2 regions of the Vreelandella lionensis genome follow, and region 2 is predicted to be linked to the other one. Evidence: predicted binding sites of a transcription regulator. Region 2 holds the regulator's gene; the other holds the start of a gene.
The links. The regulator sigma-54, encoded in region 2, starts transcription at its own class of promoters, with help from an activator protein. The targets are predictions, from matches to a motif close to TGGCACNNNNNTTGCTNT.

Region 1 (7,226 bases), on a different contig from region 2:
CCAATATGCTCGACGATCAGCAAATTGCCGACGTAGCGGCGTATTACAGCCAGCTACCCGCGACGCCAGGCCAAGGCGGCGACAATGCCGATGAAGCGCTGCTGGCTCGCGGCGAGCAGCTGGCCGAACGGGGCGACTGGAACGCTTATATTGTCTCCTGTAAGAGTTGCCATGGCCCGGGCGGCCAGGGGGTGGGAGAGACGTTCCCCGGCATTGCTGGGCAACATGCGGGCTATATCAGTGCACAGCTAAACGCTTGGAAGAATGACACACGCAGCAACGACCCTCAAAACCTAATGGGGGCGATTGCCAAGCGTATGAGTGAAGAGGATATTCAGGCGGTCTCCGCGTGGTACGCCACCCAGCCCGCCGCTGAAGGGGAGGCCGCACAATGAGCACTTACCATCGTTATATAGTGATCGCGCTATCCAGCAGCGCGCTTGCAGTGGGCACCGGTTTGAGCCTCTACGCAGCGAGTGCGTTTGCCCAGCAGGAGGAGCGGGACGATGCCGCGCTGAATCAGCTAGTACACGAACCGCCCACCATGGAAGACTTGGAGGCCTCGGATCTCCATCCAGAGCTTAAAAAAGTCATCCGCTACGGTTATGACCTATTTACCAATACCCAGCAGCTGCGAGGGGAGTATGTGTTCAACGATATGAACTGCTCAAGCTGCCACCTGGGAGAGGGTCGCGTACCGTTTAGCGCGCCGGTATGGCCAGCAGCGGTCACCTTGCCGGATTTTCGCGGCAAAAATCAGCACGTGAACAATCTGGAGGAGCGTATTGCAGGTTGCTTCGCCTACTCCATGAACGGCACGCCGCCGGAGTATGGCAGCGATGAAATGCTGGCGCTTAGCGCCTACCATCAGTGGCTAGCCACCGGTGCGCCGATGTACCCCGATAAACCGATCTATGGCCGTGGTTTCCCAGCGCCTGAACAGCCTGAAACACCCAGCTATGCCAGAGGCGAGGCGGCGTACCAGGAAAACTGCGCCATCTGCCACCAAGAAGATGGCTCTGGGCACTATGAAAACGGCGAGTATGTGTTCCCCGCCCCTTGGGGCGATGGCTCTAACAACTGGGGGGCCGGTATTGCACGGGTAGAGACCATGGCAGGTTTCATCTACCAAAACATGCCGCTGGGCCAGCCGCGCTCGTTAACCGGCCAGCAGGCCTGGGATATTGCCTACTACATCAATAGCCAAGAGCGCCCCCAAGACCCGCGCTACACCGGCGATGTTGCAGAAACCGCCGAGCGATTCGGCCCCACATTCCACAACCGCTCGCTCTACGGCCAAACCCGCGAGCATGACGGCCATGTGCTAGGCGACCACGCTAATTTTGGTGAGAAAGGTGACATCCAACCCTGGAACGTTGGCATGCCACGGTTCGAAAATCTCTCTGAGGAGTAAAGCGCGTAAAAACACACCAAAAGGGCGGCTATGAGGCCGCCCTTTTGATAGAAGCCTGTGCTGTTAGCTAGTTAAGGCGCTTCGCTACCCATCATCTCAATGAGGCGTTCTTGGCTGGGGAGGCCTTGGATTCGGTCAATGCGCACAGTGCCGCCTTCAGCCTCACGTTGGAAAGCGCTGGTGGGGGTGGCGTAGAGGCCTAGCTCTTCAAAGAGTTGATTATTGGCGTAGACTTGCTCTTCGATATCCCGTGGCTGCGCGCTGGGGGTGAGTTCGTCGCCTTCGCTGTGACGGTGCAGGGCGGCGGAGGGGTCGTCAGCGCCGAGAAGCGTGGCGGCTAACGCAGGGCTATTAGGGGCGAGAATACCGACCATAATATGGCGCAGCTGAACCTCGCCAGCCTCTACCCAGGGGCGTGTTTGTTGCCATAGTTGACGGCAGTAGGGGCAGTTGGCGTCGGTGAAGGTGTAGATGATGCGTGGGGCATCCGGGTCGCCATCCTGAATCCAGCGACTCTCTTCAAGCAGCTCCCAAGTTTCGGCTTCCAGCGGGGCTCGCACATGCTCATCTAGCTGTGCCTCTGTCAGGTCACTGCCTTCGCTGTCTACCAGCGTGCCAATAATGGCGTGCTCTCCATCAGGCGTTAAATAAATCGCCATATCTTGTCCTTGCACGCTTGCCCCAAAGCCGCGCATTCCACCTGGCGCATCAAACTGTCCATGAATCGTTAAGCCCTGGTTGGCCAGCGCTTGCACCGGGGCTGGTAGCTCGTCGGCATGGCTGGCTGCCGCTGCGCTACCCAGCGCGGCAAGTAAAGCGAAACGGCTAATATGGGGTAAGAAAACACGTTGCATAGCACTATCCTTATGAAAACGGCTTGGTGTGGGTGCCGCGAGGCAAAATATATTAGCGAATACGCGTAAGGCCATCTTGCAGAGTGGCGCGGGAAAGCTCGCCAAAATGGGTGCTCACGAGCTGGCCATCCGCGTTGTAGTAAAGCGTTGTGGGCATGGCATGGGCTCCGGTGGTTTGGCTCAGGGCATTGCTCGGATCCTGCCACACATTATTCAAATCAAAGCCGTTTTTGCTCATAAAAGCTTCGATTTGCTGAAGGCTTTCACCTTGGTTAACGAACACAAAGGTGATGTCTTGCGCTTGTTGCTGGGCCTCTTCAAACACCGGCATTTCACGAATACATGGCGGGCACCAACTTGCCCAGAGGTTAACTACCATGGGCTGTTGCTGCTGCTGAGCAAGTTGGGGCAGGGTAATAGGCTCGCCGCTGAGCGTAGCAAGCGGGGTAGTGGGCAGCGGGCGTGCCTGCTGTTCGATCAGTAGCGTACTGCCAGCCGTCAAGCCCCAGGCTAAACCGCCTACCAAAAGCGCCCCTGCCAGCGGCACTCGTTGGCGAGGTGAGCGCCATAGTGCCCAACCGGCGTAGCTAAGGCCCGCCACTATGCCACCGAGTATATCGAAGCCGCCATCGCGAATATCTAGGCGCGACAGCAAGCCGTCATAGTCGCTCCAGTAACGCACAACAAAGACGAGGCGTGCGGCCACCATCGCCACAAATAGAAGGGTAAATAACGTATCGCTGACCGCCACGCGATGCCGCTGGCCAATAAGCGCACCCGCTAGCAGGGCCAGTAAAAAGGCAAATCCAATCATCAATTGATGCAGACTAAACCCCATGGGGCCAATCGCAACGCTTTGCTGCAACATAGTCACTCACGCTTTCACCAGTGGTTTAGCGTGAGTGTGTCAGAACAAGATTATTTAACGATTATCTCTCGCTACCCTGAGTCGTTATGTCGCAAGCCTTACGCTTCAGCAACCAGCCAGCGTACGGCATAGGGCGGCAGTGTTTCTTCGTGGTGAGCTGTCAGCGGGTCAAGCGGCTGCCAGTGGTGCTGAGTGAGCGCTTGGTTCAGGGCATCGCCTGCGTGAGCGAGATCAAACTTACCATCGGTAACGTTATGCAGCGCGAGCAGGCGTCGCCCGTTATGGATTGGCCCGCGCTCAATGGCTAGCAGTTCGGGTGGCGTTTCTATCACGCGCTGCGGGGCGTTGGGGTGGAAGCAGGGCTCTTGGCGACGCTGTTCCAGCAGCCGGTGAAGAGCTCGAAAAACGTCATGGGTTGGGGTGGAAGGGCTCTCTATCAGCAGTGCCAGCTCATCAAGCTGCCAGCGGCGACGGTTAATCGAGCGTAAGCGGCCGCTGCGCTCCACGCCTTCGACATCGTTTAGCGTGCCGGTGAGCGTATGGATATAGAGCGCGGGTATTCCTTGCAGGCTCAGCATGATCGCTTGGCTGCATAGAAAGCGCGCAATTTGCCACGGGTCTGGCCCGCGGCGGGTGCCGCGCATGGCCTCAAACCAGGTAATGTTGATTTCGTAGGGTGTATCGCTGCCATCAGGGTTGCTGCGCATGCTGACAAACCCACCAAAACGATGCATCAGTTCCAGCAGCGCGTCGCGTTCATGGTCAGGCAGCAGGCCTTCTAACGGCCGTACGCCAATACCGTCGTGGCTCGCGGTGAAGTTTAAGTAGGTGCACTGTTCAGGCAGCACCGGCAGGCTGTTTAACCACGTTTGTATCGTCGTCGCTTCGCCGCGGGTGAGGGTGTGCAGCAGCAGGGGCGGCAGGGCGAACTGGTACACCATGTGGGCTTCATCGGGCGCGCCTTTCGCTAATCGCTCCAAGCCAAAGTAGCTGATGTTTTCGGCATGGGGCACGTTGGTTTCGGTGATCAGCAGCGTGCCGGGGGCTATTTCATCCACGATGGCGCGAAGTAAGCGCACAACTGTATGGGTTTCCGGCAGGTGAATGCAGGAGGTGCCCAATCGCTTCCACAAAAACGCCACCGCGTCCAAGCGAATAATGCGCACCCCTTGCTGTAGGTAGAACAGCAGAATACCCACGAACTCTAGCAACACATCCGGGTTTTCGAAGTTGAGATCTATTTGGTCTTCCGAGAAAGTCGCCCACACGTGGCGCGTACCCCGGCGCGTAGAGATCGGCACTAGAAGTGGGCTACTGCGCGGGCGGGTGACTTGGGAGACATCGGTATCCGCATCAACTTCTATAAAGTAGTCGCGACCGGGCAGGCTGCCGGTCAGGTAATCCACAAACCAGAGCGACTCTCTGGAGACATGGTTCAGCACTAAATCAGCCATCAAGTCATAGTGGCTGGCTAGCGTTTGGATATGCGCCCACTCGCCCAGCTCGCTATTGACCTCGCGGTAGTGAATCACCGAAAAGCCGTCGTCACTGCTCCATGGGAAAAAGGGCAGCACGTGAACCCCGCTGATGGCATCCCCCAGGTAGCGCTGCAGAAAGGTGTCCAGTACCGCTAATGGTGGCGTGTCATCTTCTACGATGGAGTCACCGTAACAGATGACCCACTGATCTTTTTCGCTCCATGTTGGTGCGTTTTTAGATGTTGCGCTCACCGGTAGAGCAGCTGTCGAGGTGGTGCGGAAATGCTCAATATGCTGGCCTATGCGCCGCTGTACCTCCCCCGCACGGGGGCCATATAGGTGGGTTAGGTAACGGTGAACGGTCTGCTCGAAAATGGTCATAAAGGGCGTCCTATCAATCAACCTTCGACAAACGCTGCAGCTTGTGTGCCAAATCGTTACAATACCGTGTTGATACGCGTTGTATAACACAGCTACGCCGTAAGGGCAGCGATAAGGCTGCCGCTGACAATAGGCGATAAAACAGTTTATAAAATGGCGAATAACGGGCAGGGCATGAAGCCTTGTAGCGCTTTTTATTCGTACAGGCTGACACGCTGCACGCACAGCTACTAGTGCGTACTGATAATAGGTTGACTGCCATGCATTGCCCTTTTTGTGGTGCAAATGATACCCGAGTGACAGATTCCAGGCTGGTGGCGGAAGGCGACCAAGTGCGCCGCCGCCGTCAGTGTGCCAACTGCCAAGAGCGTTTTACGACTTATGAAACCGCTGAGCTGATTATGCCGCGGGTCGTAAAATCCGACGGCTCCCGCGAGAGCTTTAATGAGGCGAAACTACGCGACGGTATGCTACGCGCGCTGGAAAAACGCCCGGTAAGCGCTGAAGCGATTGAAGCGTCGGTAGAGCGTATTCGCCAGACGCTGCGCGCCCGTGGCGACCGTGAAGTAAACGCGCGTGAGATTGGGGAAGCGGTTATGAAAGCGCTGCGTAGCTTGGATCAAGTGGCCTATATTCGTTTCGCCTCGGTATATCGTAAATTTCAGGATTTAGACGAGTTCCGGGCGGAAATCGACCGCCTCTCCCAAGAGCCCACGGATGAGCCAGAGGGCAGTGGGACACAACACGGAGCATCGTAATGGGTGAATTCTCCACCGCCGACTATCGCTACATGGCTCGCGCTATCCAGCTAGCCAAACGCGGGCTTTATACCACCGACCCCAATCCCAGGGTGGGGTGTGTGATGGTGCGCTTTGATGGCAGCGCGGAAGGTAGCATTGTGGGCGAGGGATACCATGTGCGTGCGGGAGAGCCCCATGCAGAAATTCACGCCCTAAAGGCGGTAGGCAGCGCCGCCCAGGGTGCCACCGCTTATGTCACTCTAGAGCCTTGCTCACATACCGGGCGAACAGGGCCCTGCGCGGTGGCGCTGGCGCAAGCGGGTGTTGCGCGCGTGGTGGTGGCGATGGGGGACCCTAATCCCCAGGTCAGCGGTGGCGGTATTGAGCATTTGAAAGCAGCAGGCATTCAGGTGCAGGTAGGCCTGTTGGAAGCAGATGCCCGGGCGCTGAATCCGGGCTTTATTTCCCGTATGGAGCGTCAGCGCCCCTTTGTGCGGCTGAAAATGGCGATGAGCTTGGATGGCCGTACCGCCATGGGGTCGGGGGAGTCCCAGTGGATTACCGGCCCGCAAGCGCGCACCCAGGTACAGCGGCTGCGCGCCCGCTCAAGCGCTATTCTGAGCGGCGTGGAATCTATCATTATGGATGATTCACGCTTAACGCTGCGTGCCGACCAACTGGCACTGGATAACGCCGCCGAGATCGTGCAGCGCCAGCCGCTAAGAGTGATCTTGGATTCGCGCCTTCGCTTACCACTTGCTGCGGCCTGCCTACGAGAGCCAGGGCGCACGCTGATTATCACCACCGATCAGCATAGCGAAGAGAAACGGCGTAAACTGGCGGCGGCGGGTGCTGAGATTCAGGTGCTTCCTGCCGAAGGAGGCCGGATTGCGCTGGCTGACATGCTGCGTTGGCTGGCGGATAATGAGCAGGTTAACGAGCTGTTGGTAGAGACCGGCGCAACGCTAGCGGGAGCGTTACTGGAGGCGAATTTAGTCGACGAGCTGCAGCTATTTGTCGCTCCTACGCTATTAGGCGGTCAAGCAAGGCCACTCTTTGCACTGCCGGGAATTACCCAGATGGCCGATCAAAAACGTTTAACGATTAAAGAGTCGCGAACTGTTGGGCAAGATTGGTGGATCATCGCCACCCCTCACGCTGACTAGCGCAAGCTGCCATTGCAAGGTACCCTGACGCCCGAAATCGCATACGATGCGACCACATTTTTTGGAGATTCCATGGCGCACTCCTCTTCTGAGGGCTTATCCCCTATCGCTGAGCTGGTGGACGATATTCGCCAGGGCAAAATGGTGATTCTCATGGATGATGAGGATCGCGAGAATGAAGGTGATATCATCATGGCCGCCGAAATGGTGAAGCCTGAGCATATCAACTTCATGGCACGATACGCGTGCGGCTTGATCTGTATGCCGATGACCCGTGAGCGCTGCGAGCAGCTCAACTTGCCGCTCATGGTGCGCGACAACGGCT
Region 2 (7,226 bases):
GGTATTTGGGTGACCGAGCTCATGGGGCAGGGTGTTAACGGCGTCACTGGCGACTATTCCCGGGGAGCGGCGGGTTTCTGGATTGAGAATGGCGAAGTACAGTACCCCATTGAGGAGTTCACTATTGCTAGTAACCTCAACAAGATGTTCGCGGGGCTGAGCGGTGTGGGAAGTGATACGGATACCCGTGGCAGTATTCACACGGGTAGCTGGCTGATTGATGCGATGACAGTGGCAGGAAGCTAATCGACAGTGCTGGCTTGGTAAACTAGCTACTGGTCTTCGTCAAACCGTGCGTCGAATAGAGCTTCAATGGCATCTAGCGCCTGTTCGGCGTCGCTTCCTTCAGCGGCGACAGTAAGCTCGGTGCCGCAGGGGGCGGCCAGCATCAGCAGCGACATAATATTGGCGGCATCGGCTTTCTGCTGCTGCTTATAAACCACGATGTTCGCGGAAAACTGCTGGCCACATTTCACCAGTTTGGTGGCCGCGCGGGCATGAAGACCACGCTGGTTGGTAAGTGTTAAGGTTCTTTCGGGCACTCTGGTTCCTTTTTGCCGAGTGGGTCTTGAAACTTAGGTCTTAAAAAAACTTAGGTCTTGAGAAGCTTAGGCCTTAAAAATTAGGTCCTGACACTCAGGGCGTGCTGGCAGCGGCGGGTGTGGTAACGCATGGCACCGCTGGCTCTTCGCTCAGCGTGTATTGTAACCCCAGCTCACGGTGTCTCAACTGTACTTCTCCGGTCTGTTTAACCAGCTTTTTAGCAAGCTGTTCGACCATATAAACAGAGCGGTGTTGCCCGCCGGTGCAGCCAATAGCCACGGTCATATAACTTCGCTGGCTATTTTGGTAAGCCGGAAGCCACTTTTCCAACCACTCCTGAATATCATTGGTCATTGCCTCGACCATTGGGTAGCTACTTAAAAACGCCACTATATTGGCATCACGCCCTGTAAATTGGCGCAGAGTAGGGTCCCAATAAGGGTTGGGCAGGCAGCGAACATCGAAGACTAAGTCGGCATCCATGGGTACGCCGCGTTTGTAGCCAAACGACTCAAACGTCAGCGTTAGCTGATCTTTTCGCTGGTGGGCGACTTGATCAGTAATGCGGCGTCTCAGATCATGCACGGATAAGCGCGACGTATCGATCAACAAGTCAGCGAGATCGCGAATTTCAAGCAGCGTCTCTTCTTCTTTATTGATGGCCTCTTCCAACGTCATTTCGCTATCCCGGGTAAGGGGATGGCGACGGCGGGTGGCTGAGTAACGCTCCAAAAGAATGCGCGCATCCGTGGTCAGATAGATGACCTGAAAACGAATTTCTCGCTGGCGTAGTTCTTCCAGTAAAGCTGGGAGGCGTTCAAGCGCCGTAGGAAGGTTGCGCGCGTCAATGCTCACTGCTAAGTGAGTGCGCTCGCCTTGCTCACGTAGTTCATCAACTAATGAGCCCAGCAGCATGGCGGGTAAATTGTCGATAGCGTAGTAGCCAAGATCCTCTAGCGCTTGTAAGGCGATAGATTTACCGGACCCTGAACGGCCGCTAATGATCACCAGTTGCATAGCGTCTCTCTTGGCTTGCATAGGAGGAAATTATCGCTGCGTGCAGTGGCCACCGCCCATAAAGCCTAGGCGGCTTGTTCGCGAATCTTGGCGGTAATAAGTGCTAAGAGTTCGCGCTGACTATCGGCTTTACGCAACTGCTGACGCGTATGGGCGTCGTTCATAATAGTAGCCACTTGGCCAAGCAGTGCTAGGTGGGTGTCATCTGCCTCTTCTGGTACCAGCAGCACAAACACAAGATCCACCGGGTCGCCATCAATGGCGTCGAAGTCTACTGGCTCAGCAAGCTTTAAAAAGCCAGCAATGGGTGCGCTACAGTGAGGACTGCGAGCGTGGGGGATGGCAACCCCGTTGCCTATCCCCGTACTGCCTAGTCGCTCGCGGCCAATGAGGCGGCTAAACACCTCTTGGCTATCTAGGCTGGGTGTATTTTGGGCGATAAAGGTGCTGAAAAACTCCAGCACCCGTTTTTTGCTGCCCCCGGGAACGTCATAAAGCACGCGCTCCGGGGGGAGGATGGTTTCCAACGTCATTGAGTTAACGCACACCAGCGCCCTGGGCGCGAGCTTGTGCTTTTTCCTTATGTTTAACGAGTTGACGATCGATTTTGTCTGCTAGCGCATCAATAGCGGCATACATGTCGTTATCAAGCGCTTCGGCGTGAAGGTCTGCACCGGCAGCGTGCAGTGTGCAGGCTGCTTGCTGGCGCTCCTTCTCAACAGATAAGGTCACTTGCACCGTGGTAATGTTGTCGTAATGGCGTTCAACGCGTTCCAGCTTTTCGTTAACGTAGTCACGCAAGGCGTCAGTCAGTTCAACGTGATGACCAGTGATGTTTACTTGCATTGACGTGCTCCTTATCCATCGGACTGTACTTCGATTGTAACCCTTTTTACGCTATTGCAAAGCCCTTGCGTTGAGTTTGTTCATACGTACCGTTTAACTAGCGTAAACGACGGCGCTCACTTGACGAGGGAATGCCCATTGACTCCCGGTATTTTGCGACAGTACGCCGTGCAACGCTAATGCCCCCCTCTTCAAGTAGAGTCACCAAGCGGCTATCGGAGAGCGGTTTTCCTGAGGGTTCATCCTGAATCAGCTTTTTGATGCGGGCACGAATGGCTGTGCTGGAGTGGCTGTCGCCGCCGTCTTGGCCGCTTACCTGGCTTGAGAAGAAGTACTTAAGCTCGAAAACGCCCCGCGGCGTGTGAATAAATTTCTGCGTGGTCACACGGGATATGGTGGATTCGTGCATCTCTACCGCTTCAGCAATATCCGCTAAAATCAGCGGTTTCATTGCTTCTTCGCCATGCTCCAGAAAGCCAATTTGGCGTGCAATAATTTCACGCCCAACTCGTAGCAGCGTGTCATTGCGACTCGATAAGCTTTTGATCAGCCAGCGGGCTTCTTGGAGGTGCTCTTTGAGGAACTGGTTGTCTTGGCTTTTGTCTGCGCGTTTGATCAAGCTGGCGTAGTCGGGCTGTATACGCAAGCGTGGTAGTGCTTCTGGATTGAGCTCTAAATGCCAGCCTTCATTGTCATGCCGAACGACTAGGTCGGGGGTGATGTAGCTGTCGTCGGTAACGCCATAGGTGCTCCCAGGGCGTGGGTCAAGGCTGCGAATTAAACGGATGACATCGTCAAGCTGCTCGTCATCAAGGCTTAAACGGCGCTTGAGAAGCCGCATATCGTCTTTGCCTAATGCTTCCAAAAACTGGCGAACCAGCCGTTTGGCGGGCATTAGCAGCGGGGTGTCCTCGGGTAGTGAGGCGAGTTGCAGCATCAGGCATTCACGCAGGTCTCGGGCAAAGACGCCGGTGGGCTCAAATTGCTGCAAGCGCAGCAGGGTATTTTCCACTTCCCGCTGGCTTAAGCTGTCATGGCCTTGGGCTTTTAATCCTTCCCGAATGTCATTAAGCGGCTGGGTGAGATAGCCGTTGGCATCCAGCGCATCAATCAGGCTTTCCGCGATGGCGTATTCTCGCGGGCTAAAGTCTGTCATGGCCAGTTGCCATAGCAGGTGGCCATGTAGGCTTTGTCCAGCGGCTTGGCGCTCGAAGTCGGGGCCTTCACTGCTGCCACCCAGGCTGCCTATGTCTTGATAGGTATCTGACCAGTCACTGTCGACGGAGAGTTCGTTGGGGATGCTCTCGGACCACTCAGCCTCTTGAGGCTCACTGACAGCCTGCTCGCCAAACTCATCTTCTTGCTCAAGCATGGGATTGGCATCTAGCGCTTGCTGAATTTCTTGACGAAGGTCCAGCGTCGATAGCTGAAGCAGGGCGATAGCCTGCTGCAGCTGAGGTGTCATGGTCAGCTGTGTGCCGATACGCAATTGGAGAGAAGCTTTCATGACCATCTGAGAACCACTCGTTAATCAGAAAGCTCCACCCTAGAGCGAGTTATGGCTTGGTGCAAGTGCAATAAGCATGCCACTAAAAGAAATGCTTCTGCAGGTCACTGTTTAAAGGCGGAAATCGGCGCCTAAATAGACATCTCGAACCTTCTGGTTGTTGAGGATTTCCTGGGCGTTTCCACTGGCAATGATGTGACCGTCGCCAACAATGTAGGCAATATCACAAATATCCAGCGTTTCACGAACGTTATGGTCGGTGATCAATACACCAATGTGGCGTTTCTTTAACGCTCGAATGATAGTTTTAATTTCCCCAACGGAAATCGGGTCAACCCCGGCAAAAGGTTCATCCAGCAGGATAAAGGCCGGTTCGGTGGCCAAAGAGCGGGCGATTTCAACACGGCGGCGTTCGCCCCCAGAAAGACTCATGCCTAAGTTGTCGCGTATATGAGTGATGTGAAAATCTTCAAGTAGTAACTCAAGTTGTGCTTCCCGGGCGCTTCGATCAAGCTCTTTGCGTGTCTCTAAAATGGCCATAATGTTGTCGGCCACGGAGAGCTTGCGGAAGATGGAAGCTTCCTGGGGTAGGTAACCAATCCCTGCCATGGCGCGTTCATGCATAGGAGCATGAGTGAGGTCAAGGTCGTCAATGCCTACTTTGCCCGCATCCGATTTGACCAACCCCACAATCATATAAAACGAGGTGGTTTTACCTGCACCATTAGGGCCAAGTAGCCCAACCACGCTACCTTGAGTGATTTCCAGATTAATATCTTTAACCACACGGCGGCGCTTATAGCTCTTCGCTAAATGATGGGCGTAGAGCGTTTTTACTGGTGTGGGTTCTGGGGATGTTGATGCTGCCACGTGGCCACTTCCTATTGTTCGGGCTGAAGGGTCATACGAATACGCTGATTTTCACTGCCGCTAACGTCAGAGCGTGCTTGTACTACTTCTTGATCGATAAAGTACTCTAAACGTCCACCTTGGAAGTGATCTCCTTGCTGGGTCAGCTCAGCTTGGTCAATCAGCTCAACCCGGCGTTCGGAAACGTGATAAATAATCCGACGCGCCCAGCCTTCTATAGGGGTTTCTTGGTCTTCAATTTGGTTACGCAAGTAAGCACGCTCGCCCGTAGCGATGGCGCGAGACAACTCGCCAGCATCGTTACGCTGAATTTCGACACGCTCGCCGCGTAGCTGCATATTGCCTTGGCGAATGTCAACGTTACCGGTGTACACGGCTGTCCCTGCTCGTTGGTCAAGGTCTAACCGGTCGGCCTCCACATGAATAGGCGCTTGGTTTTGTGCCGCTACAGGCAGTGCAATCGTGACAAGCGGCACGGCTAGGGCAAAAAGTGCAGTGCGGATTAGAGCATTCATCGCGACTCCTAAGGGGAACGGGTGGCCGGCGGATGAACGCCGCGCACGTTGTTGGTTAAACGGACTTGGCTGTCATCCAGCCATACATCCATTCGAGAGGCTTCCATACGCTGAGGGGGCTGCTGCAACACTACGTGGGTGTCGCTCCAGGCATGCCGGGTGGTCCCGTCGTAGTTTAATAGTTCGGTATCAAGCTGCCACCCCTCTTCAGGCGCTAGTAGCCGCGCGGAGCCTGCCAATGTTAATGCTTGGGTTTCGGTATTGAGGGTGCCAGTGTTCGCCGTGGCGAGCCACTCACGTTGTTCGCTATCAAACAGCGTGGCACGGGGTGACAGCACGTCAGTCATTGCCGTTTGCGGAGTATGCACCAGCCGTGGGGTTACCAGAGACTGCTGAATAGTGCCTGTTTCGCCAAATAGGGTAATTTCGGCATTCTCTAATACGTGCCCAGGTTCCTGGGCACGAGCTTCAGAGTCAATCTCAGTCTCCTGGGGGCCGCGAGGGTCTAGCCAAACCAGCACGCCGCCTAGGGCGATGACCATTACCGTGATCCAGACCCGTTTTCTTACCCTAAAGCGCATTATGACTGTCCGTGCAGATACGTATCGAGTACGGCATCCCAGTGCCCTTGAGACGTTAGGAGCGTATCGCAAATTTCACGCACAGCCCCGTGTCCGCCAAGGCGTTCAGTGATCCAGTCGGCATGGGTGTGCATGTAGTCCGGAGCATTGGGGACCGTAATACCGACACCGGAGCGCTTGATCGGAGCAAGATCAGGTAGGTCATCTCCACAGTAGGCGACCTGTTCTAAGGTGATATCAAGCCGCTGACAAAGCGCTCTCAGGGTAGTGAGTTTGTCTTCACAGCCCTGGTGCACGTGAGTGATGCCTAAGGCAGCAGCGCGCTGGCTCACCATAGGTGAATCACGGCCGGTAATCAGCGCCACATGGATGCCGACACGCTTGAGTAACTTCAGGCCATGACCGTCCTGGGTGTGAAACGCTTTGATTTCGATACCGTCAGCCTGAAAATAGAGACGGCCGTCAGTAAGTACACCGTCTACATCAATCGCAAGCAGTTTTACGCGGCGAAGCCGGTCGAGTAGTGCATCAGGTAGGGCCATAAAGCCTCCATCATCCATTGCCAAAAAAGCAGTATAAAGTCGTTAAATAACGCCGCTGGCAAGCAGGTCATGCATATGCAGCGCGCCGATGGGGCGCTGCTGTTCATCAACAACAGCCAGTGCAGTGATACGGTTATCTTCCATAATGCGCACCGCTTCGGCAGCCAGTATGTCTGGACCAATGCGCTTGCCGGGGCGCGTCATTACGTCATCTACCTGAACATCGCGCAGGTCGTGGTATTGGTCTAGCGTGCGACGCAAGTCGCCGTCGGTATAGACCCCGGCAAGACGGCCTTCGCTATCCACCACGCAGGTAAAGCCCAGTCCTTGGCGGGTTATCTCAAGTAGTGCATCGCGCAGCGGGCTGCCCAGCGCTACTTGAGGGAGCCGTGAGCCATCGTGCATTAAGTCGCTAACACGCAGTAGTAAGCGCTTACCGAGGCTGCCGCCAGGGTGAGAGAGGGCAAAGTCTTCAGCGGTAAAGCCCCGTGCTTCCAATAGGGCAACAGCAAGGGCGTCGCCTAGGGCAAGGGCGGCGGTGGTGGAGCTGGTGGGTGCTAGGTCAAGCGGGCAGGCTTCTCGTTCTACACCGCTATCCAGGTGGGCGTCTGAGTGCTGTGCAAGAGTGGAGCCTGGGCGGCCAGTCATACTGACCAGCGGTGTGCCAAGACGCTTGAGTAGCGGAAGTAGGGCCGTTACTTCAGCGGTTTCACCGGAGTTAGAGAGTGCCAAAACCACATCGGCGCGGGTAATCATGCCCAAGTCGCCATGGCTGGCTTCACCTGGGTGAACAAAAAAGGCTGGA

Region 1: ACIGG6_RS09865 (sugar phosphorylase) is a predicted target of sigma-54. The motif match lies at 5,029-5,046, and genes of this name have one in related genera.

Annotation. Positions count from the first base shown of each region.
Region 1 covers NZ_JBITWC010000013.1:55,741-62,966, forward strand. The annotation lists gene ACIGG6_RS09845 (c-type cytochrome) at 1-395, shown strand, start outside; gene ACIGG6_RS09850 (c-type cytochrome) at 392-1,414, shown strand; gene dsbG (thiol:disulfide interchange protein DsbG) at 1,486-2,268, opposite strand; gene ACIGG6_RS09860 (prolipoprotein diacylglyceryl transferase family protein) at 2,321-3,136, opposite strand; gene ACIGG6_RS09865 (sugar phosphorylase) at 3,235-4,995, opposite strand; gene nrdR (transcriptional regulator NrdR) at 5,256-5,753, shown strand; gene ribD (bifunctional diaminohydroxyphosphoribosylaminopyrimidine deaminase/5-amino-6-(5-phosphoribosylamino)uracil reductase RibD) at 5,753-6,901, shown strand; gene ribBA (bifunctional 3,4-dihydroxy-2-butanone-4-phosphate synthase/GTP cyclohydrolase II) at 6,974-7,226, shown strand, end outside.
Region 2 covers NZ_JBITWC010000022.1:57,649-64,874, reverse strand. The annotation lists gene pmbA (metalloprotease PmbA) at 1-246, shown strand, start outside; gene ACIGG6_RS13995 (HPr family phosphocarrier protein) at 273-542, opposite strand; gene rapZ (RNase adapter RapZ) at 637-1,560, opposite strand; gene ptsN (PTS IIA-like nitrogen regulatory protein PtsN) at 1,626-2,093, opposite strand; gene hpf (ribosome hibernation-promoting factor, HPF/YfiA family) at 2,098-2,406, opposite strand; gene ACIGG6_RS13975 (RNA polymerase factor sigma-54) at 2,504-3,919, opposite strand; gene lptB (LPS export ABC transporter ATP-binding protein) at 4,025-4,783, opposite strand; gene lptA (lipopolysaccharide transport periplasmic protein LptA) at 4,795-5,298, opposite strand; gene lptC (LPS export ABC transporter periplasmic protein LptC) at 5,307-5,879, opposite strand; gene ACIGG6_RS13955 (KdsC family phosphatase) at 5,879-6,421, opposite strand; gene ACIGG6_RS13950 (KpsF/GutQ family sugar-phosphate isomerase) at 6,464-7,226, opposite strand, start outside.